DNA from 4 places in the Pseudactinotalea sp. Z1732 genome. Region 4 is predicted to be linked to each of the others. Evidence: riboswitches for the same ligand, from Rfam matches in the RefSeq annotation. Region 4 holds a riboswitch; each other region holds the start of a gene.
What was found. A riboswitch is a leader RNA that binds a small molecule or an ion and turns the genes downstream of it on or off. The one in region 4 is predicted to bind cyclic di-AMP.

Region 1: linked by a shared signal. The riboswitch ahead of ACPL7H_RS19085 (C40 family peptidase) and the one ahead of ACPL7H_RS19130 (LysM peptidoglycan-binding domain-containing protein) in region 4 are both predicted to bind cyclic di-AMP.
Region 2: linked by a shared signal. The riboswitch ahead of ACPL7H_RS17765 (C40 family peptidase) and the one ahead of ACPL7H_RS19130 (LysM peptidoglycan-binding domain-containing protein) in region 4 are both predicted to bind cyclic di-AMP.
Region 3: linked by a shared signal. The riboswitch ahead of ACPL7H_RS11845 (C40 family peptidase) and the one ahead of ACPL7H_RS19130 (LysM peptidoglycan-binding domain-containing protein) in region 4 are both predicted to bind cyclic di-AMP.

What each region holds. Positions count from the first base shown of each region.
Region 1 is NZ_JBMPQC010000029.1:3,645-11,017, reverse strand. It holds gene ACPL7H_RS19095 (response regulator) at 1-430, shown strand, start outside; gene ACPL7H_RS19090 (ATP-binding protein) at 427-1,557, shown strand; gene ACPL7H_RS19085 (C40 family peptidase) at 1,669-2,502, opposite strand; cyclic di-AMP (ydaO/yuaA leader) riboswitch at 2,503-2,652, opposite strand; gene ACPL7H_RS19080 (four-helix bundle copper-binding protein) at 2,881-3,282, shown strand; gene ACPL7H_RS19075 (CueP family metal-binding protein) at 3,504-4,079, shown strand; gene ACPL7H_RS19070 (heparan-alpha-glucosaminide N-acetyltransferase domain-containing protein) at 4,218-5,291, shown strand; gene ccsB (c-type cytochrome biogenesis protein CcsB) at 5,367-6,464, opposite strand; gene resB (cytochrome c biogenesis protein ResB) at 6,461-7,373, opposite strand, start outside.
Region 2 is NZ_JBMPQC010000016.1:13,282-20,654, forward strand. It holds partial or broken gene ACPL7H_RS17750 (heavy metal translocating P-type ATPase) at 1-1,502, shown strand, start outside; gene ACPL7H_RS17755 (heparan-alpha-glucosaminide N-acetyltransferase domain-containing protein) at 1,780-2,895, opposite strand; gene ACPL7H_RS17760 (CueP family metal-binding protein) at 2,912-3,328, opposite strand; cyclic di-AMP (ydaO/yuaA leader) riboswitch at 3,632-3,780, shown strand; gene ACPL7H_RS17765 (C40 family peptidase) at 3,781-4,623, shown strand; gene ACPL7H_RS17770 (sensor histidine kinase) at 4,752-5,882, opposite strand; gene ACPL7H_RS17775 (response regulator) at 5,879-6,598, opposite strand; gene ACPL7H_RS17780 (response regulator) at 6,830-7,373, opposite strand, start outside.
Region 3 is NZ_JBMPQC010000005.1:237,875-245,247, forward strand. It holds gene ddaH (dimethylargininase) at 1-592, shown strand, start outside; gene rocD (ornithine--oxo-acid transaminase) at 625-1,827, shown strand; gene ACPL7H_RS11840 (universal stress protein) at 2,057-3,004, opposite strand; gene ACPL7H_RS11845 (C40 family peptidase) at 3,232-4,077, opposite strand; cyclic di-AMP (ydaO/yuaA leader) riboswitch at 4,077-4,246, opposite strand; gene ACPL7H_RS11850 (iron dependent repressor, metal binding and dimerization domain protein) at 4,617-5,309, opposite strand; gene serC (phosphoserine transaminase) at 5,488-6,600, shown strand; gene ACPL7H_RS11860 (MFS transporter) at 6,781-7,373, opposite strand, start outside.
Region 4 is NZ_JBMPQC010000030.1:2,858-10,230, reverse strand. It holds gene ACPL7H_RS19140 (ATP-binding protein) at 1-764, opposite strand, end outside; gene ACPL7H_RS19135 (hypothetical protein) at 1,054-1,212, shown strand; cyclic di-AMP (ydaO/yuaA leader) riboswitch at 1,424-1,573, shown strand; gene ACPL7H_RS19130 (LysM peptidoglycan-binding domain-containing protein) at 1,575-2,546, shown strand; gene ACPL7H_RS19125 (serine hydrolase domain-containing protein) at 2,806-4,851, shown strand; gene ACPL7H_RS19120 (L-rhamnose mutarotase) at 5,009-5,332, shown strand; gene ACPL7H_RS19115 (alpha-L-fucosidase) at 5,379-6,656, shown strand; gene ACPL7H_RS19110 (LCP family protein) at 6,848-7,373, shown strand, end outside.

The sequences.
Region 1 (7,373 bases), on a different contig from region 4:
ACTTATCGGCCTGTCGGTGGGCGCCGATGATTATGTGACCAAGCCGTTCAGCGCGCGTGAGCTCGTTGCACGGGTGCGGGCGATGCTGCGTCGTCCGCGGCAGAACTCACCGGGCCACCATGGCGCAGTGGCGTCGTTCGGGCCATTGACCGTTGACGCTCTGGGGCGGGAAGTGTTCCTCGACGGAAAGAGTGTCCAATTGACGCGCACTGAGTTCGACGTCCTGGCAGCGCTGGCGGGGCGCCCGGACATGGTCTTTTCCCGGCGCCAACTCATCGAGACGGTGTGGGGGCCCAATTGGGTGGGCGATGACAACCTTGTCGATGTTCACATCGGGCATCTGCGGCGCAAACTCGGCGACAAGGCATCCGCGCCGAGGTTCGTCCGCACTGTGCGGGGGGTCGGCTACCGAATGGGGACGGGTTCATGAACAAGCGGCCGCGAAAACAGTGGGGGCTGGGTGCTCGGCTCCTGGCAGCGATCGTCGCGGTCCTGTTGGTGGCCGCCGGGACAGCATGGGCTGTGGCCTCGGTGATCGGGCCGATGATCTTCCACGATCACATGCTCATGGCCGAGCCCGCTGACTCCGAGGTCGTGGCGCACGCAAGGCAAGCCTTCACCGCGGCATGGACCCTGTCTCTGTCCCTGGCGCTCCTCGTCGCTCTCCTGACGTCAGTGCTGGTCAGCATTTTCCTTACTCGACGCATCACCATGGCGTTAGAACGCCTCCGCCAAGCAGCAGCGAAGGTCGCCAGCGGTGACTACAACGTCCATGTGCCAGCGGTCCGCATGGGTGCGCAGTTCGATGACCTCGCCGGCGCGTTCAACACCATGGCCACCGACCTTGGTGGGATCGAACAGACCCGCACTCGCATGTTGGGCGACCTGGCTCATGAATTGCGCACCCCGGTGGCGACGCTGGATGGCTACCTCGAAGGGATTGTGGACGGTGTCGTGCCGGCTGATGAACCGACCATAGTCATGCTGCGTGAGCAGGTGGCACGACTTGCCCGTCTGGCCCAGGACATGGCCCTGGTGACTGCCGCTAGCGAGGGACGCTTAGAAATGCGATGGCAGCTGGTGCGGGTCGGTGACCTGCTCGAAGACGCCGCAGCACAGGCAAGCGTGAAGTGCACTAGCAAGGACATTGACCTGGCGATCGTGGCCACAAGGTCAGAACGCCAGGCGGTCATCACCGCCGACCCTGACCGGCTCGGGCAGGTCTTGACAAATTTGCTGGACAACGCCGTGCGGCACACCCCCAAGGGAGGTCAGGTCCAGTTGGGCGCCGACCGGATTGGATCGCGCCTGCGTTTGTGGGTGCAGGACAATGGCAGCGGAATAGCCGCCGAGCATCTGCCCCACCTGTTCGAGCGCTTCTACCGTGCCGATGCTGCTCGTGACCGCGCGCACGGAGGGTCGGGGATCGGCCTTGCCATCAGCCACTCCATCGCCCAGGCCCATGCGGGCAGTGTGAGAGCGGACAGCGCGGGGCTTGGCCACGGCGCGGTGTTCACTATCGAACTGCCGTTAAGTCGTCAGCATTCACAGGCTTGATATCAACTCCAATGGGCACCTCAAGGGATGCGTCCTCGTCGGCACCCACAGCACGAGCATCGGCCCGCCCCTGGGGCAGGGCGGGCCGATGCAGAGTGCTGAGATCTGCGGTCAGAGCACGCGGATGAACGTGGGGTTGTTATGGAAGATGGGTCCCTCGTACAGCGCGGTGCCGGGGTTTCGGGCGGCGATGTTGTTGCCATTGCCGGTGTAGATGCCCACGTGACCGGGCCACGCCACCAGATCGCCGGGCTGGGCTTCGGCTGCCGAGACGATGCGTCCGGCGCCCGCCTGGGCACCGGATGTCCGAGGCAGGCTTACCCCGAATTGGGCGAAGACGTAGGCGGTGAAGCCCGAGCAATCAAAGCCCGCCGGGGTGGAGCCGCCCCACACATACGGGGTGCCTACATAGCGGCGGGCGACGTCCACGACCGCAGAACCGGAAGAGGTGCTTGCGACCTGCTCGCTGGACCCGCCCGAGCCTTCCCCGGCCTGCTCCTCGGCCTGCTGCTCCGGCTGTTGAGCCGGCTGCTCGGTGCGCTGCCCGGTGCGGGAGGCCGGGGCGGCGTCCTGGGTGGGGCGCTGCGGCGCGGTGATGACCGGCTCTGGCGGCGGGGGAGGGGGCGGGGCTTCGGAGGAGACCTCGGCGGCGGCGAAGTCCCAGGCGATGTCTGCATCGACCGAGACGGTCGGTGAGGTGGTCACCTTGTCGAGGTCGGCGTCGAGCACCACGTTGGCCAGGGAGCCAACGCCGGAACTCGAACTCGACACCTGGGGGAGGGCTACAGCGCTGGAGGCGCCCATGGTGAGCGCCAAGCCGGAGGAGGCAAAGACGGCCAGCGCCCGTCTGCCGGTGGTCCCAGTGACTGCGTGACCAAGAACGGTCAGTGGGGTGGAGGGGCGGCAGGCCGCGCGGTGTCGGGCGCCGGTTGTTGGTTCAGTCAATTCGGTTCTCCAGTTCGCCTACGAGGTCAGTTGTCGGGTTCGGGTTGGAGATTCACCCGGTCTCACCTGGCTTCCCAGGCGGGACTTCACCCCTAGGTGCTCGCGCACCGACGGTTGGGTCCCCCGCCCCTGCCACGGCGTTGATCGGTGACCACGGTGCGGTGGCAGGGTTCGGCGTCCGCTTGTGGGCTTCCCGCACGGCGGGAGCAAGAGTGACAGTACATACCGCAAATCCTCAGATCACGGTTTGATCACGGGATTACCGGAATACTTCATCAAACCTTCATCGTCACACCCCGCCTCGCCGGCTGCATGCCTGCCGCTGCTGTCGTAACGTCGAGAGCCAATGCTGTGATGGTTATCGAAACGGGAGCGACAATGAGAACCGCAGAGATGATGGATACCCACCCTGCCCAGATCACTCTGGACCGGGATCTACTGGCCCGAACGATCGATGCCCTCGTGGCCTGTTCCCAGGCGTGTACCGCCTGCGCAGACGCTTGTCTGAGCGAGGAAATGGTTGCCGAGTTGCGCACGTGCATACGTACCAACCTGGACTGCGCCGACATCTGCGATGCCACGGCCCGCATGCTGTCCCGACAAACCGGTCATGACGCTAACCTCATCCGTGCTCAGTTGCAGGCCTGCGCCCAGGCTTGTCAGTCCTGCGGCGATGAGTGCGCCCGTCACGCACAGGCCCATGACCATTGCCGCATCTGCGCAGAGGCGTGCCGAGCCTGCGAGGAAGCCTGCAACGAACTCCTCGCCACCATCAGTTGACAGGGCTACTTGCGCCCGCGCCGGCCCAGAACGGCCTGCTGGGGCGATTCAAATAGGCGCCGCAGGAAGGCTCCGCCTGGGTCCGGGACGAAAGACCTAAACTCTCGGCAGCAGCAGTTGCCTACGATGACCCAGTTGATCGGCAAGAATCCTTGGTAAGTATGACCTGCTGCCGTGCTGGTCAGAAGATGCGCCGGGACTGATAGGACAGGTGGAAGAACGTGAAAAGAATTGCGGCGATCGTCGGGGCGCTGGTGCTGATCCTCGCCGGCTGCTCCTCGGCGGATCCGGCCTCCGAGCCAACCACCGAGGGTGATGAAGCCGAGTTCCTCGCCACCCATGACCTGGCCGGCATGGAGGTCGCGGAGATGATCGACCACCTCGATCGACTCGGTGGGCCCGAACGCCCCACCGACTACATGGCCTCCATCCGAGCCGATGAACTGATGTTCTCCGATGGGCAGCAAGAACTTACCCTGCCCATGCCCGAGGACCGTTTCTACCTCTCCGTAGCCCCCTACGTGAACCAGACTCACGAGTGCTTCTACCACAGCCTGACCACATGCCAGGGTGAGCTGACCGACGAGGACCTCCAGGTGCGGATCCTCGACGATGCAACAGGCGAGGTGCTCATCGATGAAGAGGTGACGACCTATGCGAACGGCTTCGCCGGCTTCTGGTTGCCGCGCGATGTCCAGGGCACCATTGAGGTTCACTATGACGGCCTGACCGGGTCAGCCGACTTCTCCACCACCGACGAGGGCGCGACCTGCCTCACCACCCTCCAACTGACGTAGGAACGCCCGGGCCGGCCGCGGAGGGGCTCAGAGGGCCTCGCACCTAGTCGGCCCAGGGTCCCTTCACCGGGTCGACATGACACTTGGATGGGCGCGGTCACAACCTGTGCCAGGGCGGAGCAGCAGGATGGCGCATCGGTGAGCGCGGCGCACACGGCAGGCGCCTCCCCGGATGCCAGCGCACCCCATGGCCGGGTCACCGGGCTGGACGCGGCACGGGCGCTGGCCATCGTGGGCATGGTCGCGGTCAACATCGGTCCGCTGTATGACGACGGCATTGCTGGGCTCGTCATGCGGTTGCCGCACGGGCGGGCCTCATTGTTGTTCGTGCTGCTGGCCGGGATCGGGTACTCGTTGCTGACCCGGCGAGCCCGTGACGGTGGCGCGCTGCCGTGGGGGCAGGTGTTGTGGCGGACGGTTCTGCTGAGCCTGATCGGGTTGAGTACTCAGTTAGCGGGTCATGGCTCTGATGTCATCCTGACCACCTATGCGGTGCTCTTCCTCGTGGGACTGGTGGTGGTGCGGGCACCGTCCGGGCTGCTGCTGACCGCCTCGATCGTGGCAGTTGCCGCTGGGCCACTGGTGTGGCTGGGTGTCCAACTGCGAACCGGTGAGGTCTTCGACCGCGAGCCTGCCACGATGCTGGACGCGCCGGGGCAGATCGTGGCCTCGACACTGCTGACCGGGCCCTACCCGGTGATCACCTGGCTCGCGCCGTTCCTATTCGGGATGTGGCTAGGCCGGTTGCGGCTGCACGACCGGTGGGTCCAGATACGGCTGACTGTGGCGGCAGTGGTGCTGACCTTGATTGCCGAACTCGGCTCCCGGGTGCTGGAAGTGTTCCTGGGGCGGCCCGGTAGAGAGCCGGCTGTGGACTGGTTCCTCTCGGCGGCGGCGCATTCGCAGATGCCGTTGTGGCTGATCCGGGGCAGCGCCTCGGCCGTGGCGGTGCTGGCCCTGACACTATTGGTGCTGCCTTACCTGGGCCGCTTTGGTTGGCCGCTGGTGGCCACGGGGCAGTTGGCGCTGACGGTGTATGTGGTCCACTTGTTCGCCATCGCGCAGGTGGTGCGTCCCGGGCCGCAGACCGCCCAGGACGGTCTGGCCATCACCGCGGTGATGGCACTGGTGCTGGTAGGAGCGGCGGTGGCCTGGCGGCACTTCTTCTCCCGCGGCCCACTGGAGGCAGCGTTGCGGCTGTGGCGCCGGTGACGAACTGGCCCCTCGTCACTGACCCGCCATGTCACCGCCATTGGCCCCTACCCGACGAACGCAGTTGTTGCCCGCTCAGACCCCGGCGTAGGAGTGCAGGGAGTTGATGAAAATGTTCACGCCGTAGTAGTTGAACATCAGTGCCGCGAACCCGGCCAGGGAGAAGTAGGCGAAGGCCTTCTTGCTCCAGCCGGTGGTCAGCCGCACGTGGCAGTATGCGGCATAGATGATCCACACCATCAGCGAGACGACCTCCTTGGGGTCCCAGCCCCACGCCCGGCCCCAGGCGTACTCGGCCCAGATCGATCCGGTGATGAGCACGAAGGTCCAGCCCACTAGGCCCACGGCGTTCAGCCGGTAGGACAATCGCTCCAGGGTCTCCTCTGCGGGGAAGGCGTCCAACAGCCGGGACCAGAACGTGGGCCGGGCCGGCAACGTCTGTGGCTCCTGTCCGCCCAGGTCCATCGATGCGACTTCACCCTCGGTGGGCTGTGCCTCCTGCGCCACCAGCGTGGCACCCCGGGTGCCGTCGGCGCCTGCGCTAGCACTGCCCGTGCGAGCACCGTGCGCACCGCTACGGCCCTCGACACCGCGGCCGCCTAACGGCTGCCGCCTTGATCCGCCGGACTGGGCATGCTCGGCTTCCCGCCGTCGTTCGTCACCTCCACGCACCAGTTGCAGCACTGACAGTGCTGCGCCCACGCAGAACAACGCGGTCGCCAGCGAGGCAACCGATACGTGGATCACCAGCCAGTAGGACTGCAGTGCCGGCTGCACCCCGTCGGCGACGGTGTACAGCAGCGTGATAGCAATGAGCAGCGCGACCACGTTGATCAGCAAGACCAGCGTCCCCAGGTAACGGACATCCTTGTGCCGGTTGACCACCATGAACACCACCATGGTGAACATCGTCGACATCAGGGTGAACTCATACATGTCCGCCCACGGCACCCGCTCGGCGGCGATCGCGCGCAGCACCACTGCCCCGACGTGAAAGATCAGCCCGAGCCAACTGGTGCTCATCGCGATGCCCACCGCCTTGCGGGCCCGGCCCGGGTCTGCCCCCTTGCCGAACCCGGACAGGTCCACCGCGAAGCCCACCATCGCCACCACGTAGGCGCTGATGGTGCCGTAAATCAACAACGTGCTAATCGTGCCCAGTTGCTCGTTCATTTTTTCTCCCTTGCGCCCGGACCGGGCAATACACTCAGGACCCGATCAAGTTCACCGCGCAGACCTGAGTCGTCATTGCGCGCCAATGCTGCGGCATGCACCACTGTCGTGCCCCGCTCCCCGGGCACCAGACGCACCCAGATCCGCCGCCGGGGCAGAAACAGCGCGGCGATCAACCCGCCGAAAGCCAGCGTGGCGAAGATCCCCTGCCAAAGCGGGGCCGGGTCATAACGCAGGTCCAACGCCACGAACCGGGGCAGGTCGTTGAAGGTCAACGTACCCTGCCCGTCGGGCAGGTCCACGCTCTGGCCCGGGCGCAGCTCCAGTTGCACCGGACCTTCGGTGCCGTCCTGCCCGGTAGTGATGACCTGCTCCAGACCATCGGTGTCCAGCACGAACATATTGCGCGGCACGCCCTCGTCCAGGCCCAAGTCCCCGGTGTACATCTGCAGCAGCATCACCGGGTCCATCGGTAGCGGGTGGATCGAGGACACATAGGCACCCTCCGCATCCTGCGCTGCGGTGGGCAGCAGCGAGCCATTGAACGCCAACTGCAACTCCCCGTCATTCGCAGAGGGCACCATCACCACCCCGGTGGAGCCATACCCCGGGTCATCATCGGCCGGAATGAACGGCACCGGCCCGTCGTGGGCGACCTGCCCGCTGGCATCGATGATGGTCAGGTCCGGGGCGAACCCGTTGCCCATCAGATACACCCGCGACCCGCCCACGCTCAGGGGGTGGTTCACCCGGATCGTCGGCTCGCTGGTGGTACCGTCGGTCTCGAACAAGGTGACGTAGGCGGTGAAGTCCCGGGCCTGGGCATCGACGGTAAACTCCGGCACGAACTCATCAAGACGGATCCGGTAAGGGTCCACCGCATCGACGTCGAACAACGCCCCGGCCTCG
Region 2 (7,373 bases), on a different contig from region 4:
GCGGCGCGGACGTCGATGAGTCGATGATCACCGGTGAGTCGCGGCCGCTGCTGCGCACCGTGGGAGACCACGTCGTGGCTGGCACCGTCGCGACCGACAACGCCTTACGGGTTCGAGTGTCGGCCGTGGGGGAGGACACCGCCCTTGCCGGCATCCAGCGGCTCGTGGCCGAGGCGCAAGCCTCCACCAGCCGCGCCCAGCTCCTCGCGGACAAGGCCGCCGGGTGGCTGTTCTGGTACGCGCTCATCGCCGCCGCAATCACCGCCGTGGTGTGGATGTCCCTCGGGGTTCCGGACAGCGCACTGGTCCGGGCGATCACCGTCCTGGTCATCGCCTGCCCCCACGCTCTGGGCCTGGCGATCCCACTCGTCGTGTCCATCTCCACCGAACGCGCTGCCCGCGGCGGCGTCCTGGTCAAGGACCGCGGCGCCCTGGAGCGGATGCGCGTGGTCGACACCGTGCTCTTCGACAAGACCGGCACCCTGACCAAGGGCGAGCCGGCCCTCACCGACGTCACGAGCACCGGAGCGTATGAGGTGGAGGAACTGCTGCGCCTGGCGGCGGCCGCCGAGGCCGAGAGTGAGCACCCGCTTGCCCGCGCAGTTCTCGCCGCGGTCCGAGACCGCGGGCTGCAGGTTCCGTCGGCCGCCAACTTCAGGGCGGCGACGGCCGTGGGGGTACGCGCCACCGTCGAGGGCCGCGAGGTCCAGGTCGGCGGGCCTGCGCTGCTCTCCCAGTACGGCGCCGAGCCGCTGGCCGCGACAGCGTCCTGGGCACAGTCCGGTGCCACCGTCCTGCACGTTCTCGTCGACGGCCAGGTGGCCGGTGCCCTCGCCCTGGCCGATGAGGTCCGCGAGGAGTCACGGCAGGCGATCGATGCCCTGCACCAGTTGGGCATCCGGGTCGTCATGATCACCGGTGACGCCGAGCCGGTGGCCCGGGCTGTGGGCGCCGAACTGGGCGTCGACCAGGTCTTCGCCCAGGTGCGCCCGGAGGACAAGAGCGAGAAGGTCGCCCAGCTGCAGCAGGAGGGCCGTATCGTCGCCATGGTCGGGGACGGCGTCAACGACGCCCCGGCGCTGGCTCAGGCAGACGTCGGGATCGCGATCGGAGCGGGCACCGACGTGGCGATCGCCTCCGCCGGCGTCATCCTGGCGTCTGACGACCCCCGGTCGGTGCTGTCGGTCATCCAGCTCTCCCGTGCCGGGTACCGGAAGATGAAGCAGAACCTGTGGTGGGCTGCCGGCTACAACATCGCGGCCGTGCCCCTGGCCGCAGGTGTGCTGGCCCCGGTCGGGTTCGTCCTACCCATGTCGGTCGGCGCGCTCCTCATGTCCCTGTCGACCATTGTCGTGGCGCTCAACGCCCAACTGTTGCGCCGCCTGGACCTCAGCCCCGAGACCAGCACCGCCGCGGCGCACGGCGCACCTCGGGTTCCTTCCGCCGACGGCTCACGGGCTACTGGGGATCGCGAGGACGTGGTTGGGGCGCATCGTCACTGACGCGGCCAGGGTGTGCCATGCACCGGGCGATCCTGCTGCCCTACGGCCTGCCGACGGGGGTGGAAACCTGCGCTGTAGTCCTACTGGCTGGTGATCCACGTATCCGCGTCAGCGCCGGCCACTGGTTGGTGAGGTGATCTCGCTTGGCCTGGGCGCCGAAGAGCCGCAGGCGACGTCCCGGCCCACCTGCTGGTCCGTGCTGCTGGACGACTTCCCCGCCGGGGCGACCCTGCAGCGGTTGTCCTATCGGCTCAACGCCGTCGGCCTGGTGGCGAGTTCATCGCCGCCGGCGCAGCCGCACCCGCAACAATGCCTCCAGCGGCCCGCGGGAGAAGAAGTGCCGCCAGCCCACCGCTGCGCCTATCAGCACCAGGGCCATCACCGCCGTGGTGACCAGACCCGCCGGCGCGGTCCCCGGGCCGGGACGCACTACCTCCGCGATGCCGAACAGGTGCACCACATACACGGTCAGCGCCAACTGACCCGTGGCCACCAGCGGCCAACCGAAGCGGCCCAGGTACGGCAAAACCAGAAGTGTCAGGCCCAGCACCGCCACGGCCGAGGCACTGCCCCGGATCAGCCACAACGGCATCTGCGAATGTGCGGCCGCCGAAAGGAACCAGTCCACACCGGGCTCCCCATCCGGCCGCCCCAGGAACGCTTCCAACGCCCGGGAGCCGAGTTCGGCAAGCAGGGTCAGCACCACTCCGGCCACAGTCAGCCGTATCTGGACGCACCGGTCTTGCAGGCGCAACCTGCCCAGCCACATCCCGAACAGGAACGGCCCGAGCCAGGTGATCACCGGGTACGGCCCGGTCAGGAATGTCGAGGCCACGATCTGCCCGGGCGCATCCAGTAGCGTGGCGGGCTCCCGGTCGAAGACCTCACCGGTTCTGAGTTGGACACCCAGCCACACCAGTGGTCCAGCGGCAGTTGCCGCGATCGAGGCGGTCAGCAGCAGCCATGAGGGGGCCCGCACCACCACCAGTCCCACGAGAAACAGCACCGCATAGGTGGTCAAGATCACCTTGGCGCCATGACCCGCCAACTGAGTGCTCAGCCCGATCAGGCTCAGCAGAACCGTCCGCCACAACACCTGCCCCCAGGGTGGCGCGGCACCGTCGCGGGCCCGGCGGGTCAGGAACGAGTACCCGATCCCGGCCAGCAGCACGAACAACAATGAAGCCCGCCCGTGCGGCAGCCGCATGACCAGCCCGGCGATGCCATCGTCATAGAGCGGACCGACGTTGACCGCGAGCATGCCCAGGATGGCCAGCGCCCGCGCCGCGTCCAGTCCGATGACGCGGCTATGGGGTGCGGCGGCTTGCCCGGCGTCGCTAGCCGCGTGCGCCGCGCTCACCGGTGCGCCGTCCTGCTGCTCCGAGATTGGCACAGGTTGTGACCGCGACCTATATCAGTTGGAGGGTGGTGAGGCAGGTGGCGACCTCGTCGGTGGTGGAGAACTCGGCTGTACCCGTCAGGCCGTCATGGTTGACCTTGATGGTGCCCTGCAGATCGCGTGGCAACCAGAAGCCGGCGAAACCGTTCGCATAGGTCGCCAATTCTTCATCGATGAGCACTTCGGCCAGTTCCTGCTGCCCGTCGGAGAGCACCAGTTCATCGGGCCGGATGGAGGCGATGTAGTCGGTGGGGCGTTCCTTTCCACCGAGCCGGTCCAGGTGGTCGATCATCTCTGCGACCTCCATGCCGGCCAAGTCATGGGTGGCGAGGAACGCGGCTTCACCACCTCCGGCGGTGGGCTCGGAGGCCGGATCCAACGAGGAGCAGCCGGCGCGGATCAGCACCAGCGCCGCCATTCTTTTCATGTTCTTCCACCGTCCTAGTGGGGGTCATCCAGGCAACCACTGCGCCCGAGATTCTCGGCTTTTCGTCTCGAATCAGGTGCCTTCTGCAGCGCAGGCGGCAAGGTCTCGGCCGCCCCGACGCTACGACAGGAGCGGCGGGCGTGCAGTCGCCGAGGCGGGGGATGACGATGAAGGTTTGATGAAGCATTCGGTAATGCCGTGATCTAACCGTGATCTGAGGGTTCGCGGTATGTACTGTCACTCTTGCTCCCGCCGTGCGGGAAGCCCACAAGCGGACGCCGAACCCTGCCACCGCACCGTGGTCACCGATCAACGCCGTGGCAGGGGCGGGGGACCCAGCCGTCGGTGCGCGAGCACCTAGGGGTGAAGTCCCGCCTGGGGAGCCAGGCAGACCGGGTAAGTCTCCAATCCGAACCCGACAACTGACCTCGTAGGCGAACTGGAGAACCGAATTGACTGAACCAACAACCGGCGCCCGACACCGCGCGGCGTGCCGCCCCTCCACCCCACTGACCGTTTTCGCTGACTCAGTCACTGGGACCACCGGCAGACGGGCGCTGGCCGTCTTCGCCTCCTCCGGACTGGTGCTCACAATGGGCGCCTCCAGCGCTGCGGCCGTCCCCCAGGTGTCGAGTTCGAGTTTCGGGGCCGGCGCCCTGGCCAACGTGGTGCTCGACGCCGACGTCGACATCGATAAGGTGGTCACCTCACCAACCGTCACTGTCGATGAGGGCATCGACTGGCACGTCGCCGTCGCTGAGGTCTCCTCCGAAGCTCCACCCCCACCCCCACCCCCACCGCCAGCGCCTGTCATCACTGCGCCGGAGCGCCCCACCCCGCGTGCCGCTCCGGCCTCCCGCACCGGGCAGCGCACCGAGCAGCCGGCTCAACAGCAGGAGCAGCAGACCGAGGATTCCTCCTCCGGCGAATCAAGCGAGCAGACCGCGAGCACTGCCTCTGCCTCCGGTTCCGCGGTCGTGGACGTCGCCCGCCGCTACGTGGGCACCCCGTATGTGTGGGGCGGCTCTACCCCGGCGGGCTTTGATTGCTCGGGCTTCACCGCCTACGTCTTCGCCCAATTCGGGGTAAGCCTGCCTCGGACGTCCGGTGCCCAGGCGGGCGCCGGACGCATAGTCTCGGCAGCCGAGGCCCAGCCCGGCGATCTGGTGGCGTGGCCCGGTCATGTGGGTATCTACACCGGCAACGGCGACAACATCGCCGCCCGAAACCCCGGTACCGCCCTGTACGAGGGCCCGATCTTCCATAGCAACCCCACGTTCATCCGCGTGCTCTGACCGCATATCTCAGTTGCGGCATCGGCCCGTCCGGCCCAGGGCGGGCCGATGCTCGTGCTGTGGCTGCGGATGAGGGCGCACCCTTTCCAGCGCGGCCACTGCCGAAGACGTGTGCGGTGGAGTCGGTCTCAGGCCTGCGAAGGCTGCCGACCCAAGGGCAGTTCGATGGTGAAGACGGCGCCGTGGCCAAGCCCGGTGCTGGCCGCTTCCATGCTGCCACCGTGGGCCTGGACGATGGAGCGGCTGATGGCAAGCCCGATTCCTGACCCTCCGTGCGCGCGGTCACGAGCCGCATCGGCACGGTAGAAGCGCTCGAACAGGTGGGGCAGGTGCTCGGCGGCTATCCCACCGCCGTTGTCCTGGACCCACAACCGCAGTCGCGATCCACTCCGGTTGGCACCCAATTGGACGTGACCTCCCGTTGGGGTGTGCCGCACGGCGTTGTCCAGCAGGTTGGTCAGGACCTGCCCGAGCCGGTCAGGGTCCGCGGTGATGACCGTCTGGCGTTCCGACTCCGTGGCCTCGATCGTCAGGTCAATGCCCTTGTCCGCGGACTTGACGCCTGCCTGTGTTGCGGCGTCCTGAAGCAGGTCACGGACCTGCAGCGGCTGCCACCGCATCTCCAAGCGGCCCTCGCTGGCGGTTGTCACGAGCGTTATGTCCTGGGCCAGCCGGGCAAGGCGTGCGACCGGCTCACGCAGCATGCCCATCGTCCGTTCACCGGCGGGCACGACACCGTCGACGATCCCTTCGAGGTAGCCATCCAGGGTCGCCACCGGGGTGCGCAGTTCATGGGCCAGGTCGCCCAGCATGCGGGTTCGGGTCTTTTCGATATGGCCTAGGTCAGTGGCCATGGTGTTGAACGCGGCGGCGAGGTCATCGAACTGCGCGCCCATGTGGACCGCTGGCACATGGACGTTGTAGTCACCGCTTGCGACCTGCACTGCTGCTTGTCGGACCCTTTCCAACGCCCTGGTGATGCGTCGAGTGACGAAGATGCTCACGAGCACCGACGACAGGAGAGCGACGAGGAGCGCCACGGAGAGGGACAGGGTCCATGCCGCGGTGAAGGCTTGCCGTGCGTGAGCCACGACCTCGGAGTCAGCGGGCTCGGCCATGAGCATGTGATCGTGGAAGATCATCGGCCCGATCATCGAAGCGACACCCCACGCTGTCCCGGCGGCCACCAAGAGGACCACGACGATCGCTGCCAGGAGCCGAGCGCCCAGTCCCCACTGTCTTGGCTGCCGCTTGTTCATGACCCGGTCCCCATTCGGTAGCCAACTCCACGTACGGTCCGGATGAACCTCGGCGCGGATGCCTTGTCGCCGAGTTTGCGTCGCAGATGTCCGATATGGACATCGACGAGGTTGTCATCGCCCACCCAATTGGGTCCCCATACCGTCTCGATGAGTTGGCGCCGGGTGAAGACCATGTGCGGGCGCGCCGCCAGTGCTGCGAGTACGTCGAACTCGGTGCGCGTGAGTTGGACAGTTTCGCCGTCGAGGGACACTTCCCGGCCCAGAGCGTCAACGGTCAGTGGCCCGAACGACGCTACTGCGCCATGGTGGCCCGGTGGGTTCTGCCGCGGACGACGCAGCATCGCCCGCACGCGTGCAACGAGTTCACGTGGGCTGAACGGCTTGGTCACGTAGTCATCGGCGCCCACCGAGAGGCCGTTGAGTTTGTCGACCTCCTCCACGCGGGCGGTGAGCATGATGATGTAGCAGTCAGAGAACGTGCGCACGCTCCGGCAGACCTCGATGCCATCGAGACCAGGCAGGCCGAGGTCCAGCACCACCACCCCGGGTCGCCACTGTCGCGCACGCTGCACCGCGTCGTCGCCGTCAGCGCAGGTCTGGACCTCGAAGCCTTCGCGCTCAAGATAGTTCGCGACCAATCGCGCCAAGGGGGTTTCGTCATCGACGACCAGAACACGGGGCAGGTTCACGTCCGAATGAGCAAGGGAGGTCATGGCTCCATAGTGAACCAAGAGGACCGTTACGTGCGCTGCCTCCGAACGTGCGCAACCCCAGGACTGTTCGGCGCCCTGACGTGCGAAGCCGGATGTGCGCGCCCATGCCGGGACGGTCAAGACGGTTCCAAGGATGCCAATGGCGCCGACGACGAGGGCGATCGCGGGCACTCCGATACTCACGCTGGTTCCCCCCGACCGCTCGCGCAGGAGAACCGTAGGCCGATCCCCTCAGGCGATCCCGGCGCGGTGGGCGAGGATCACTGCCTGGACCCTGTCCCGCACCCCCAGTTTGGCGAGAATGTGGGCGACGTGGGTGCGCACGGTGTTCTCCGTGAGGTGCAGTTCGGCACCGATCTCGGCGTTGCTCAGCCCGCGCGCCATGACTGCGAGCACCTCGCGCTCGCGTTCGGTGAGCAACTCCAGCCCGGGAACCGGCTCGCGCGCTGCGCCTACATAGGAGGCAACGAGGCGCCGCACCACAGTGGGTCCGAGCGCCGATCCCCCTGCGGCGCAGTCCTTGACCCCCTGGATGAGATCCCGAGGCGGTGTGGTCTTCAGGAGGAAGCCGGCGGCTCCCGCCCGCAGCGCACCGAGCACGTACTCATCGACGTCAAACGTCGTCAGCACGAGGCAGCGTGCTGCGGGAGCCGCCGTGGCCAGGCGCCCGATGGCGGTCACCCCGTCGATCCCCGGCATCTCGATGTCCATGAGCACCACGTCCGGACGTAACCGCCGGGCCTGGGAGACGGCCGCGGCGCCGTCCTGCGCCTCC
Region 3 (7,373 bases), on a different contig from region 4:
CTGGTTGGGCCGGGCCGGGTTCACTCCCGTCGAGGCCGCCGAGACCAACGAGGGCGAGGGGGACCTGCTGTGCACCAACGGGTACATCCTGGCCGGGACCGGTTTTCGCACCTCCGCCGCCGCGCACTCCGAAGCCCAGGAGGTCTTCGGCCGCCCGGTGATCTCGCTGCAACTGGTGGACCCGCGCTTTTACCACCTCGACACCGCACTGACCATCCTGCGCGATGACCTGATCGCCTACTACCCGCCCGCCTTCTCCCCCGGCTCCCAGCGGGTGCTGCAGCGCATGTTCCCCGAGGCGATCGTGGCCGGCGACGCCGACGCCCAGGCCCTGGGCCTGAACGCCGTCAGCGACGGTACCCACGTGGTGCACGCACCGGGAGCGACCAACCTGGCCGCGCAGGCCCGCGAGCGCGGATTGGAGCCGATCGCGGTGGACACCTCCGAACTGCTCAAGGGCGGTGGCGGCGCCAAGTGCTGCACCCTGATCCTGCGGAGTTCAACCAAGGCCGACGACGACGCAGCCGCGAGCGCACTACCCGCCCTGGGCGCCCTGCGCCCGGGTGAGGCCGACGACGGCGCAGCCCAGTGATTCCCGCGAGTCACCGACGAGGAGGTCGCACGATGACGAACAACCCCCACACCACGAACGCACCCGGACCGCTGGCGCCGAACTATCACCCGCTGGAGGTGGAGCTGGCCACCGCCGAGGGCGCGATGGTCACCGACACCAGCGGCCGGGAGTACCTGGACTGCCTGGCCGGGTACTCGGCGCTGAACTTCGGTCACCGCCACCCGCACCTGGTCCGGGCCGCCAAGGACCAGTTGGACCGGCTCACCCTGACCTCCAGGGCGGTGAGCCATGAGCATCTGGAGCGGTTCGCCGGCGCGGTCACGGAGTTGACCGGCACCGAGATGCTGCTCCCGATGAACACCGGCGCCGAGGCGGTGGAGACCGCGATCAAGACCGCCCGCAAGTGGGGGTATGAGGTCAAGGGCGTGCCGGCCGACCGGGCCGAGATCATCGTGGCCGACGGCGCCTTCCACGGCCGCACCACCACGATCATCTCCGCCTCCACCGACCCGGCTGCCCGGGAAGGATTCGGTCCCTACACCCCGGGCTTCGTCGTCGTGCCCTACGGTGACGCCGCCTCGGTGCGCGCGGCGATCACGCCGGACACCGTGGCCGTGCTGCTGGAGCCGGTCCAGGGCGAGAACGGGGTGATGATCCCGCCGGAGGGCTACCTGGAGCAGGTGCGCGCGGCTTGCGATGAGACGAACACACTGCTGGTGCTCGATGAGATCCAGTCCGGCCTCGGCCGCACCGGGGCCACCCTCACCCAGGAGCTGTTCGGCGTGCGCGCGGACCTGACCACGCTGGGCAAGGCCCTCGGTGGTGGAATCGTGCCGGTCTCTGCGGTGGTGGGCCGGGCCGATGTGCTCGGTGTGATGACCGCCGGTACGCACGGGTCCACCTTCGGCGGCAACCCGTTGGCGTGTGCGGTGGGGATCGCGGTGACGGAACTGCTGGCCACGGGTGAGTTCCAGGCCCGGGCGCGCGACCTCGGTCCGAGGCTGGAGGGCCCGGCCAAGGATCTGGTTGCCGACGGGCTGGCCACCGACGCCCGGGTGATCGGCTTGTGGATGGGCCTGGACGTGGTGTCTCTGTCCGGGCGTGAGGTCAGTGAGCGGCTGGCCGCCGAGGGCATCCTGGCCAAGGAGACCCACGACAACACCATCCGCTTCGCCCCGCCGCTGACGGTGACCGAGTCGGACCTGGACCGCCTCATGGACACCCTGGGCCGGGTGCTGCGCAGCGCCCGGTAGCCCCCCCGCCGCCGTCGCCACCCCAACGCCACCGCCGTCGCCACCCCGCCTCCGCCGCCGCCATAGCCGCCGCCGCCGAGGGCGAGCCTCCCAGCCGAAGGCGAGTCCCCCAAGGCTCGCCCTCGACGCTCACGCTCGCCCTCGCCGCCGCAGGGACGGGTTGGGGGTGGGGTGGGGGTGGGGGTGCCGCGGGGGCCGGGTGGGCGCCGTGGGGTGGCGGGCTGGCGGCTTAGTGCCGGCGCCGCTTCCAGTTGAAGGCGTGGTCCTCGGGATCGTCGGTGCTGCTGGTGGGCACCACCATGACCGGGCAACGGGAGTGATGCAGCACGGTCTGGGACGTGGAGCCCAGCAGCATCCCGGTGAAGCCGCCGCGGCCGCGCGAGCCGACCACCACCAGGTCCACCGCGGTGGAGAACTCCGACAGCAGCGCCGCTCCGGTGCCATCCAGGGCGTGCCGGCGCACCTGCACCGAACGACCCTGACTGGCCCGGTCCACCGTGACGTCCAGGCCGGTCTTGACGTCGGCCAGCAGGGTCTCCCGGTCCACCCCGGAGGGCAGCCAGCCCAGCAGGCCGGCGCCGGCGCCCATCGGCACACCGACCACGGCGGTCAGTTCCGCCTCCCACCGTTCGGCCTCGTCGATGGCCACGTTCAGGGCGAGTTTGGCCGAGTCCGACCCGTCCACGCCCACCACGATCCGGCGCACCGGCAACGGCAGACCGGCGTCCTCGTCGTCCTCGCCCTCCCGGTGCGGCACCACCACGGTGGGGCAGTGGGAGTGGGCCGGTAGCGCCGAGGAGACGGTGCCCAGGATCCGTTCGGCGAATCCGGACCGGCCCCGGGTGCCGACGACGGCGAGGCGCACCTGGGCGGACAGGTCCACCAACACTCCGGCCGCGTCGCCGGTCTCCAGGGCGCTGGTCACCTGCACACCCACGCCCTCACAGCGGGTGAGGGCCTCGTCCAGGACCGCTTGCGCGCCGTCGCGGATGGCGGTGTCGTCCAGGGTGGCATACCCGCCGTCGATGGTTCCGGCGGCGAAGGTGGGCAGCGCGTAGGCACACACCAGGTGCAGGTTCCAACCCGACTTTCCGGCGTGGGCCAACGCCCAGTCCAGTGCGTTCAGGCTGGCGGCTGATCCGTCGACTCCGACGAGGATCGTGGGTTCGCGTTCCATACCGGTCTACCCCCGTTTTTTGGGCTGATCTTGACCATTGTGCTACAAGCCTGACGGTTGCGGGGCATGTCGCCGGAAAATCTTATAGCTGTCTCATCGGAGCTGTTCATCGGTGCCTGTGCCAGCACCTCTCCGCACGGGCACGCAGGTACACGACGCACCGGTGCGCACAGCACAACGGCCCGCCCCGATGCGGGACGAGCCGTTGTGAGTGGTGCGTGTGCCGGTCAGCCCATCACACGGATGAACGTGGGGCTCGAGTTCCAGATCGGGCCCTCGTGCAGGGGTGAACTGGGGTTGCGAGCCGCGATGTGCTGGCCGTTGCCGGTGTAGATGCCCACGTGTCCGGGCCACCAGACCAGGTCGCCGGGCCGCGCCTCAGAAGCCGAGACCACACGGCCGGCGTTGCGCTGGGCCGAGGACGACCGGGGCAGGGAGACACCGAACTGGGCGTACACGTAGGCGGTGAAGCCGGAGCAGTCGAACCCGGCCGGAGTGCTACCGCCGTACACGTACGGGGTGCCCGTGTACCGGCGGGCCAGGTTCACCACGGCAGAGCCGGAACCGGACGCGGGTGCGGCGCTCTGCGTGGATTCGCTCGCGGGCTCCTCGGCCTGCTGCTCCTCCGCCTGCTGCGTCTCCTCCTGAGCCGGAGCGGCGGTGCGGTTGCCGGTGCGGGCCGCCGGGGCGGTGGCCGCGGTGGGCCGCTGCGTGGTCGCCGCCGGCGGGGGCGGTGGGGGCGGAGGTGGTGGCGGGGCCTCGGAACTCACCACGGCCGCGGTGAAGGACCAGTCGGTGTCGGCGTCGACCGAGATGGTCGGCGAGGTGCTGACGGAGTCGCGGTCACCATCGAGCACCACGTTGGCCAGCGAACCGAGGCCGGAAGCGGAGTTGGACACCTGGGGGGCAGCGGCCGCGGTGGAGGCGCCCATGGTCAGCGCCAGTCCGGAGGAAGCAACTACGGCCAGTGCACGACGACCGGTGGTGCCGGCCACTGTGGTGCCGAAAGCGGTCAGGGGGGTGGAGGGCCGGCACGCTGCGCGGTGGCGGGCTCCGGTTGTGCGTTGAGTCAAAATCTTCTCCACGCGCCTACGGGGTGAGCTGTCGGGTTCGGGTTGGAGATTCACCCGGTCTTACCTGGCGAACCAGGTGGGACTTCACCCCTAGGTGCTCGCGCACCAAAGGTTGGGTCCCCCGTCCCTGTCAATTGCGTCTGTCGGGACCTGCTGGCGGTGACAGGGTTCGGCGCCGCCTGCGGGTACTCATCGATGGAGGGGACGACGAGCACGGCTGACGTTACCCGACGCACCCGGCAAAAGTCACATTCCGGTCACAATTGGTTCTGTGAAATGGTTCACAGGATCTGCCCCTGGCGCCTACGTCCCCAGAAAATGGTGGAATTCCGAGGCAACGGCGCGATCGACGAGACGCTGTGTCATCGCCACAATGTGGACTGCGCCACATGCAGGACGCCGCTCTCGTGACCCGCCCAGCGAGCGCGCGGGCTGCGGCTGTGCTAGATCCACGGCACCGAGCACCTGCCGGCGGGCCCTCCGGCGCCCCGTCCCGAACGCACGCGGGCGTCACACGGACACCCGCTACGGGCACCGGATCACCCCGGCTCGGCGGCGCTGACGAACAGGTGCCCCACGGTGTCCTCGGTGAGCTCCAGACTCTGTCCGTTCACGGTCAGGTCTACCGCTGCGCCGTCGGTCTGGGCGCGGAAGCCCACCCCGGGCACCAACCCGACGCGCTCGAACTCGGTCAGCAGCTCCACATCCACCTGCAGCGGCTCCCCGATCCGCACCAGCGTGTAGTGGGCCGGATCGGCGGTGATAGCGGTGCTCAGGGACGTACCGGGCAGTTCGGCGACACCGGCGACGGGCTGCCCGATCTCGGCGGGGCCGGGGATGGTGTTGCCGTAGGGATCCTCCCGCGGGCGCTCGAGCAGTTCGAGCAACTGCTGCTCCACCCGCTCGCTCATCACGTGCTCCCACCGGCAGGCCTCTTCGTGCACGTAGGGCCAGTCGAGTTTGATCACATCGGTCAGCAGCCGTTCGGCCAGGCGGTGCTTGCGCATCACCTGGGTGGCCCGCCGCAGGCCCTCATCGGTCAGTTCCAGGTGCCGGTCACCGGAGACCACCATCAGGCCGTCCCGTTCCATGCGCGCCACCGTCTGGGACACGGTGGGCCCGGAGTGACCCAGACGCTCCGCGATCCGGGCGCGCAGGGGCACCACGCCGTCCTCGATCAGTTCGAACACGGTCTTGAGATACATCTCCGTGGTGTCGATCAGGTCGCTCACGTGCCTGCCCCTTGGTGGTCGCCGCATTCCTCCCGTCAGCCTAGTGCCCGGCGTCCGGCTCCGGACCGGGTGCGCCGCACCTCCTGCGCGCCCTGCCGGCAACTCTCCCGCCCAGGGCCGGCCGGCCGCGCGCCGCAGCGCTCCTGGCGAGGCCGGCGGACCTGCGATGATCGTGCCCATGAACGATCCCGCGATCGCCATCCCGGCCTCGATCCGTCCCGCGGACGGCCGGTTCGGCTCCGGTCCCGCGCGCATCAGGCCGGAGCAGAGCCAGGCGCTGGCCGCCCTGGGCACCACGCTGCTGGGCACCTCCCACCGTCAGCCCCCGGTGCGCTCCCTGGTCGGCCGCGTCCGGGAGGGTCTCGCTGCCCTGTTCAACCTCCCCGAGGGGTACGAGGTGGCCCTGGGCAACGGTGGCGCCTCGATGTTCTGGGACGCGGCCACCTTCGGATTGATCCGCACCCGCTCCCAGCACGTCCGGGCCGGGGAGTTCGGCGCCAAGTTCGCCGCCGCCGCGAGCGGCGCACCGTTCCTGGCCGACCCGCAGATCCTCACCGCCGAACCCGGCAGCACCCGCTCCCCCGAGGCCGCTGCGGGGATCGATGCCTACTGCTGGGTCCACAACGAGACCTCCACCGGCACCCTCACCCCGGTCAGAAGGGTCGACGACGACGGTGCCCTGATGCTCGTCGACGGCACCTCGGCCGCGGGTGGGGTGGAGGTGGACGTGAGCCAGACCGACGCCTACTACTTCGCCCCACAGAAGGCCCTGGGCTCCGACGGCGGCCTGTGGCTGGCCCTGTTGTCCCCGGCCGCGATCGAGCGGGTCGAGGAACTGGGTCAGCGCTGGGCGCCGGCGTCGTTGTCCCTTCCCGCGGCGCTGGCCAACTCCCGGCAGGACCAGACCGTGAACACCCCGGCGATCGCCACCCTGGTGCTGTTGGCCGAGCAGGTCGACTGGTTGAACGACCAGGGCGGCCTGGACTTCGCCGCGGCGCGCACCGCGCAGTCCTCCCAGCTGCTGTACCAGTGGACCACCGAGCGTGACTTCGCCACCCCCTTCGTGGCCGACCCGGCACACCGCTCGCCGGTGGTGGTCACGATCGACTTCGAGGAGAGCATCGATGCCGCGGTGCTGGCGAGGGTGCTGCGCAACAACGGCATCGTCGACACCGAGCCCTATCGCAAACTCGGGCGCAACCAGTTGCGGATCGGCACCTACCCCTCGGTGACCCCCGAGGATGCCGCAGCGCTGACCGCCTGCCTGGATTACGTCGTCGAGCGTCTGTAGTCGCTTCGGTCCAGTGCGCCTCTTCGCTGACGTACGTGGGCGCCGGCCGCGCGCTCGGGAAAGTGGTGGTCCAGGTCCGCTGACCCGGCGCTCCCGCAGGAGCGCCAGGAGGCTGAGGGCGGTGCTGGTCAGCCGGCCGGGCAGGCGACGCTGGGCAGGCGGTGCTGGTCAGCCCCCCGGTCAGGCGGCGCTGCCGGCGTTCACGCCCTCCTGGGTCCTGAGTTCCTCGCGGGCCCGCGCGGCGTCGAGTTGCTCGTGGCGGTTCTGCACCAGCAGGTGCGGACGCTGCCGGAGGCGGTAACGCACCCGCACGTCCTCCCGCTTCACGGTCCACAGAGCGGCGATCCCCGCCACCAGGATGGCGGCGATCGCACCGATGCCGATCGCCCAGCGGGCGCCCCAGTTCTCCGCGATCCAGCCCACCACCGGCCCGCCGATCGGGTTCCCGGCGAAGAAGACCACCAGGTACAGGCTCATCACCCGGCCGCGCACGTTGGGGTCGGTGGTGATCTGGATGGCGGCGTTGGCCGAGGTCAGCATGGTCAGGGAGAAGTAGCCCACCGGGATCGCGCTGAGGGCGAAGAGCTCGTAGGTGGGCATCAGCGCCATCGCCCCGGAACTGATCCCGAACCCGAAGGCCGCGCCCAGCACCAGGCGCAGCCGCGGGCGCTGGCGCCGGGCGGCCATCAACGCACCGGCCAGGGATCCGATCGCCAGGATCGACCCGAGCACCCCGTACTCCCCCGCACCCATGCCGAACTCGTCGTGGGCCA
Region 4 (7,373 bases):
CCACCGGCATACTCGCGACGGACGTAGTCGAGGCTAGGGCTCTGCCGACCGACGAAGACCAGGACGCCAGCATTGGTAAGCATGCCCTCGCCGGTAACTGCGTTAAGTCGACGCAAGAGTTGACTATCAGTACTACCCGCAACCTGCTCGGCTTCGCTCTCGCCACTGTCGTGCAGGAACTCCCGGGCTAGGTCCAGCGCTTGTGGCCGGGCCGCAGACGCAGGTGTGGTTGATGTGTCTCCGGACCAGTCATAGTTGAGAGTCCGCATGCGACGTGCGTGCCACGTGGCGGCATCAACTTCGACACAATTGTCATTCACTCGCCAATGGATCCGACCACTGATGCGAACCGGTTCGACGGCCGGCGGTGAGATGATGACGAGCAGCCGCTTGCCTTGGACTTCACTCTCGGCGATGTCCACTGTGAGCAGCCGTCCGGTGATCTCATAGATGCGATGCCTGAGCCACTCTGCATCCGTTGCAGCGCCCAGCACGGTGCCGTCGTTGCCTACGCCGACGATGAGCGCACCTCCGCCAGGCGTATTTGCCATGCATGCTGCCTCAGCGGCCAATTGCTGCGCCACTGCCGCGCTTCGTTCCTCGCCCGGGCCGACCTGTCCCGAACGGTCGCGGCGCCCGGTCTCTTCCTTTAGATCCACATGCTTGCGTTCACGTTCCTGGTCGACGGTCTCCCCAGCCGCGATGCGGGCCAGGATGTCGGACACTTCTGCGCGGACCGGGTCCTCACCGAAAGTTATGGCCATGGACCCATCATGGCAGAAGGTCATAATTAACTCACGCCAAAAGTTATGACGAAGTAGCGATGATGCGATAACTCACAACTTTGCTACGGCCCCCGAGGCGCCTCGCACGCGAATGATACTTTTCTTGCCAGTTTGCGGCACCGTGGTGTTTTGCCTTCCAGGTCCGGCCCAGGGATCGACGCGGGCTCCGCGGTCCGGGCGACAGGTGCGCGGTATGCGGTGTCAAGGGCCCTCGCCACGGGTGCTGGGTTCTGGCGGTTGTCGCCGACACCGGGGGGCGGCCGGCCCGTTGGTGGTCTCAGCCGGCGCGGCGCTCGGATCGCTGGCCGCCGGGATCGTGTCGATGGGGGTGCTCTCGGGCGCCGTGATCGCGGCGCTGGGGCGGTGGGTGCCGCGGTGGTCGGTGCACGCCAATGCGCGGACGCGGCGGGAGGCGGGGGTGGAGTGATGAGTGCCGTCGGACTGCCCGCAATCGCCGTCCTGCTCGCGGGCATCAGCCGGTCGCGGACGGGGGCTTGTGAACCGAGTCCCCGGAGCCGCACCGTGACCTAATTGTGACTTATGTTACCGAACCGTGACAATGCGTCGTGGGCGGGTTACGGTCGCGGCACTTCCGAACCTGGAAGTCCGTGGGCGGACGCCGAACTCTGCCACCGTCCGCGGTCCATTAGCCGCCATGGCAGGGGCGGGGGACCCATGAAGACGGGACCGGCGTGCTGGTCCCTGGGGTGAAGTCTGGCCACGGCCAGGCCGGGTGTTTATCCGACCCGAACCCGACAGCTAACCCCGAAGGCAACCGGAGAAAACACCATGACACTACACAGCACCACACGCGCGCGGCACCGAGCCGACGTGCGTCCCACCACCTTCCTCTCCGACCTGCCGGTGGGAAAGGTGGCCCGTCGCGGTACGGCCGGTGTGGCCACCGCGGGCCTGGCCTTCGGGCTGGCGATGCCCGCAGCCAGCGCCGACCCGGACGAGACCTACACCGTGAACGCCGGTGACACCGTCGGCAATATCGCCGCCGAACATGGCGCCAGCATCCAGGGGATCATCGACGCAAACGGCCTTCGCTCCGATGCGCTGATCTTCCCCGGTGACGAACTCACCATCCCCACAGGTTCGGTGACCGCCAGCGCTGGTGGCGCCACCCACACCGTGAGCCGCGGTGACACCGTCGCGGCTATCGCGGCGCGGTACGGCGCCGGCGTCCAGGCGATCATCGACGCCAACGGCCTGGGTGCTGACGCGCTGATCTTCCCCGGTGACGAACTCACCATCCCCGGTGGGTCGGGATCGTCGTCGGGGTCGGCCTCGTCGTCAGGGTCGGTGTCGGGCTCGGGATCGGCGTCAACGTCGGGCTCGGGATCGGCATCCGTGCAACGAGGGGCCGACACGGCCTCCCGTGACGGCCAGCGCTCCGCTGCGCCCTCCCCGCAGGCCAGTGCCTCTGGCAGTGCGATCGTCAACATCGCCCGCCAGTTCGTGGGCACCCCGTACGTGTGGGGTGGATCCACCCCGGCTGGGTTCGACTGCTCCGGGTTCACCTCCTACGTGTACGCCCAGGCCGGCATCAACCTGCCGCGCAACTCCGGGGCCCAGCGCAGCGCCGGCCAGGTGGTCTCCGCCAGCCAGGCCCAGCCCGGGGACCTGGTGTGGTGGCCGGGGCACATCGGTATCTACACCGGCAACGGCAACCACATCGCCGCCCGTAACCCCGGCACCGCGCTGCACGAGAGCAAGATCTGGCGGGCCAACCCGACCTTCATCCGGGTGGCCTGACCGGCTCACGGACTCAACTGCCGCGTGCGAGTCATCGGCCCGCCCCGAACTTCGGGGCGGGCCGATGCGTTTGCGGACCGGGCTGCTCGCCCATGATCAGGCGGCCTCAGCGACGAAGCCAGCACTGGTCGGCTGAGGGGGCGGTTTCAGCCGATTGATGCTGACTTCGGGGGTGGGGTGATGTCGGCGGCCCCTAGGGTCAGGGCTCGTGGGAACTCACTCAGCACGTACAGGCCACGGCCCGCCTCGCACGCCGGCCATGGCACCGCCTGCCGGAGCACCTCAGCGCCGCCGGCGGTCGTGGATCGCCGCGAGCATCGCCGTCGTCCTCGCCGCGGTCCTGGCCGGGTGTGCAGCCCAGCAGGGCGCCCCGGTGAACCCGCCACCGGACCCTCCGGCCGCTCCGTCCTCGGCCGAGGCGGCCGCCGCGCTGACCAGCGAGGACACCGAGGCCTGGCTGGATGGCTTCCTGCCCGCCGCGCTGGAACGTGAGGGCGTGGCCGGGGCAGCGGTCTCGGTGGTCCACGAGGGCGAGGTGGTCACCGAACGTGGCTACGGCTACGCCGACACCGGCTCCGGCTCCGGCTCCGGCTCCGGCTCCGGCGCCGACGACCCTGACTCGGTGCCGCAGCCGGTGGATGCCCAGCGCACGCTGTTCCGGGTCGGCTCGATCAGCAAAGTGGTGGTCGGAATCGCCGTCATGCAACTGGTCGAAGACGGGGCCGTGGGCCTGGATGACCCGGTCGCCGACTACATCGACCTCGACATCCCCACCACCTACGACGAACCGATCACGCTGCGCCACCTGCTGTCCCACACCGCCGGCTTCGAAGAACGCCTGGCCGGTGTCTTCGTCGACCCGGCCGGCGACGTCCCGCCGCTGCGCGAGATGCTGACCGACCCGCCGCGGCAGATCTACGCCCCCGGCACCACGCCGTCGTACTCCAACTACGGCAACGCCCTGGCCGGCTACGTCGTGGAACGCGTGAGCGGGATGGACTTCGCCGACTACGCCGACGAGCACATCTTCACCCCGGCCGGGATGTCCACCGCGACCTTCGCCCAACCGCTGCCCACCGAACTGGCCGAGCAGATGTCCGGCGGCTACCCGCACCTGCGCGCCGAGCCGGCACCCTTCGAACTGATCGGCCTCGCACCCGCTGGGGCGATGAGCGCCACGGCTGCGGACCTGAGCGCCCTCATGCTCACCCTGCTGGCGGGCGAAGTCGGCGACCCCGGCTCCCAGATGCTGTCCCCGGAGTCGCTGCGCACCTTGGCCGAGCCGGCGTTCGGCGCCGTCACCCTCGGCGGGCTGGCCGGCGGGCCGCGCACCGGCCTGGGGTTGTATGAACTGGACCGCAACGGCCAGCGCATCGTAGGCCACGGCGGGGACACCTACGTCTTCCACGCCGAGATGCAGATCTATCCCGAGACCGGCACCGGGATCTACATCGGACTGAACAGTTCAGGCGTGGGTCCGATGTCGACCGCCGTGATCCGCGATCAACTCGTGCACGGGTTCACCGACCGGTACTTCCCCGACACCCGCACCGCTCCGGAGCCGACCGCCACCGCCGGGGAGCACGCGCAGGTGCTCGCCGGGTCCTACATGACCACCCGGGGGGTGCAGAGCAACTTCGTGCGGCTGTACTCCGCGCTCGTACCGGTCACGATCAGCGCGACCGGCGACGGCACCCTCACAATGGACGCGCTGGTGGACGCCTCCGGGTCACCGCGAGTGCTGGCGGAAGTGGAGCCCTGGGTGTGGCAGGAGGTCGGCGGGCAGCAACGCCTGGGCGCCGACGTCGTCGATGGGCAGGTGCGGGTCGTGGGGCTGCACCCGGCGATCGCGCTGGAACCGCTGCCGGCAACGTTGGCGCTGGTGCCGTGGGTGCTGGTGGGGACCTCGGTGGTGCTGGTGGTCGGGCTGCTCGGCCGCCCGGTAGCGGCGCTGGTGCGCCGGCGCTACCGGGGCCGCCTGCAGACCTCGCGAGAGGACCGGTGGCTGCGGCTGGCGTGCACGGTCGGTGCGGCGGTGGCCTTGCTCGCGGTGGGTCTGTGGGCGGTGGTGGCCGCAATGCTGATGGGCTCCGGTAGCGCCCCGGCCCTGCTGATCCGGGTGGCGCAGTTGCTGACCCTGGTGGCGGTGTTGGCGGTGATCCCGGCCGGGATGCGTCTGGTGGGTTCGCTGCGCCGGCGGCGCTGGTGGTCTGCGGGCAGCGCGGCGTTCTTCTCCCTGGCCTTCGCCGGCCTGGGCTACGTGGCGGTGGTGGGCCGGTTGCTGAGCCTGGACATCACATACTGAGGAGTGGTTCTGAAACCGGCTAGACGAACCTCCTATGCCTAGTCTGTTCGCATGCGCGGGACCCACCTCAAAAGGACATCGCTGTCATGGGCAGCGTCCCAGGCTTACAGTCGTGGGAGATCGAGCACGCCATCGCTGACCGAAGTGGAGCGCTGGGATGAGAGTTGCCATTCACACCAGGCTGAAAGCCGGTGCCGAGCAGGCCTACGAGGAGGCACACCGCCAGGTCCCACGAGCGCTGGTAGCGGCGATGCGCCGCACCGGCGTGCACGACTGGCGCATCTGGCGCAGCGGGAGAGACGTGTTCCAGGTCATCCAGTGTGACGACTATGCCGCACTGCTCGGAGCGCTACGCGATCTGCCGGTCAACGTCGCCTGGCAGGAACGGATGGCACAGTTGCAGGAGGTCACCCACGACTACTCCACCGGAGGTGAGGGCGACGGTCTGCCGATGGTGTGGAACCTGAAGGACGCCGAGTGAACGTCGGCTCCGGTGGCAAAGCGCGCGATGAGCAGAGAGGGAGATCATGGTGACAGGTGAAGGTGGATGGTTCACACACGACCGTTTCGGGCTCTTCGTGCATTTCGGGCTCTACAGCGGCCTGGCTCGCCACGAGTGGGTGATGACGCGCGAGCGCACCCCGGCGCAGGAGTACGAGAAGAACGCTGAGTTCTTCGACCCTGACCGGTTCGATGCCAAGGCGATCGCGAGAGCGGCCAAGGACGCCGGCATGCGCTATGCGGTCCTGACTGCCAAGCATCACGAGGGCTTCGCCCTATGGGACTCGGCACTGTCCGATTACAACTCGATGGCAACGGCCGGCCGGGACCTGGTCCGCGAGTTCGTCGAGGCCGTCCGTGCCGAAGGGCTGCGGGTCGGTCTGTACTTCTCGGTGATCGACTGGCACCACCCGGACTTCACTATCGACTACCACCACCCCCTGCGGGATCTGCCCGACGCCCGGGAGCGGAACAAGACCCGGGATATGAACCGCTACCGGGAGTACCTGCACGGTCAGGCGCGGGAGGTGCTGACCAACTACGGGCGGCTGGACTACTTGTTCTACGACTTCACCTACCCCGAGGCGCGGGACGGCTGGGAAGGCAAGGGCCCCGGGGACTGGGACGCCGAGGCCCTCCTGGCGATGACACGCGAGTTGCAGCCCGGGATCGTCGTCAACGACCGCCTCGGCATCCCAGGGGATCTGGTGACTCCCGAGCAGTACCAACCCGACGCTCCGATGCGCCGCAACGGCGAGGAAGTGGTTTGGGAAGCGTGCCAGACGCTCAACGGCACCTGGGGGTACCACCGGGACAACCTCGACTTCAAACCCCCCGACCTCCTGGTCCGCATGCTCGTGGACACCGTCTCCAAGAACGGCAACCTGCTGCTGAACATCGGGCCGGACGGTCGCGGTGCGATTCCGCCACGCGATGACGAGCGGCTGACCGCTGTCGGACGCTGGATGGACCTGCATGCCCGGGCTGTCATCGGTGCCGGTGCCACGCAGATCCCTGCACCGCCCGGCACGGTGCTGACCCGCCGGGAGGACCGGCTCTATCTGCACCTTCTGGTCTGGCCGTTCGGGCACCTGCACCTGCGCGACATGGCCGACAAGGTCCGCTACGCGCGCTTCCTGCACGACGGCTCGGAGGTGCAGCGCAGCCGAATCGAACCCGGGCAGCAAGCCTGGAACACCACCCCCGGCGGTCAGCCACCCGGAACCCTCACGCTGCATCTGCCCGTCCAACGCCCGCAGGTCGAGGTTCCGGTGATCGAACTCATCCTGGAGGCCCAGGGCTGATCCCCCACCCACCAAGTAAGAACCGAGCGAACAGCAGTAGGGGACCGGCAAGTCGGCCATGGCGGTCGATGGGACCTGGAAAGCGGTCTCCTCAGGTTCCCAGCGGTCCGAGCGCAGCGCATCGCGAACCTGCACCACACCTGCACACCGATGTCCCGTGACCTGGAAAGTCGCCCTCTACGATGAACGCCATGGCCGACAAGTCCAACCGTTCGCGCAGCAGGCTGGCGCTCATCATCGCGCTGTCGCTGGTGGCGCTGCTGATCGCCGTGCCCGTCGTCGCGTTCTTCGTGATGCAGAACCGCATCGATGACCGCATCGAACGCTTCGAAGACCCCTTCGCCGGGCGGGAGGACCGCGACTCCGCTGAGGGCGACGAGTCCGACGACGACGAGGATGACGCCGATGCGGACTCCGACGTCGATGACCCGGTGAACATCCTGGTGCTCGGATCGGACTCGCGGATCTCCGCCGGGGACCCCAGCCAGTGGGAGGCCGGCGGGCAGCGCACCGATGCGATCATGATCGCCCAGGTCTCCGGGGACCGGGAGTCGATGACGTTCATGTCCATCCCGCGCGACTCCTGGGTGCCGATCCCCGGCCACCCCGACGCCAAGATCAACGCCGCGTTCTCCTGGGGCGGGCCCTCCCTGATGATCGAGACGGTGGAAGACCTCACCGGCATCACCCTGGACCACATCATGGTCACCGATTTCG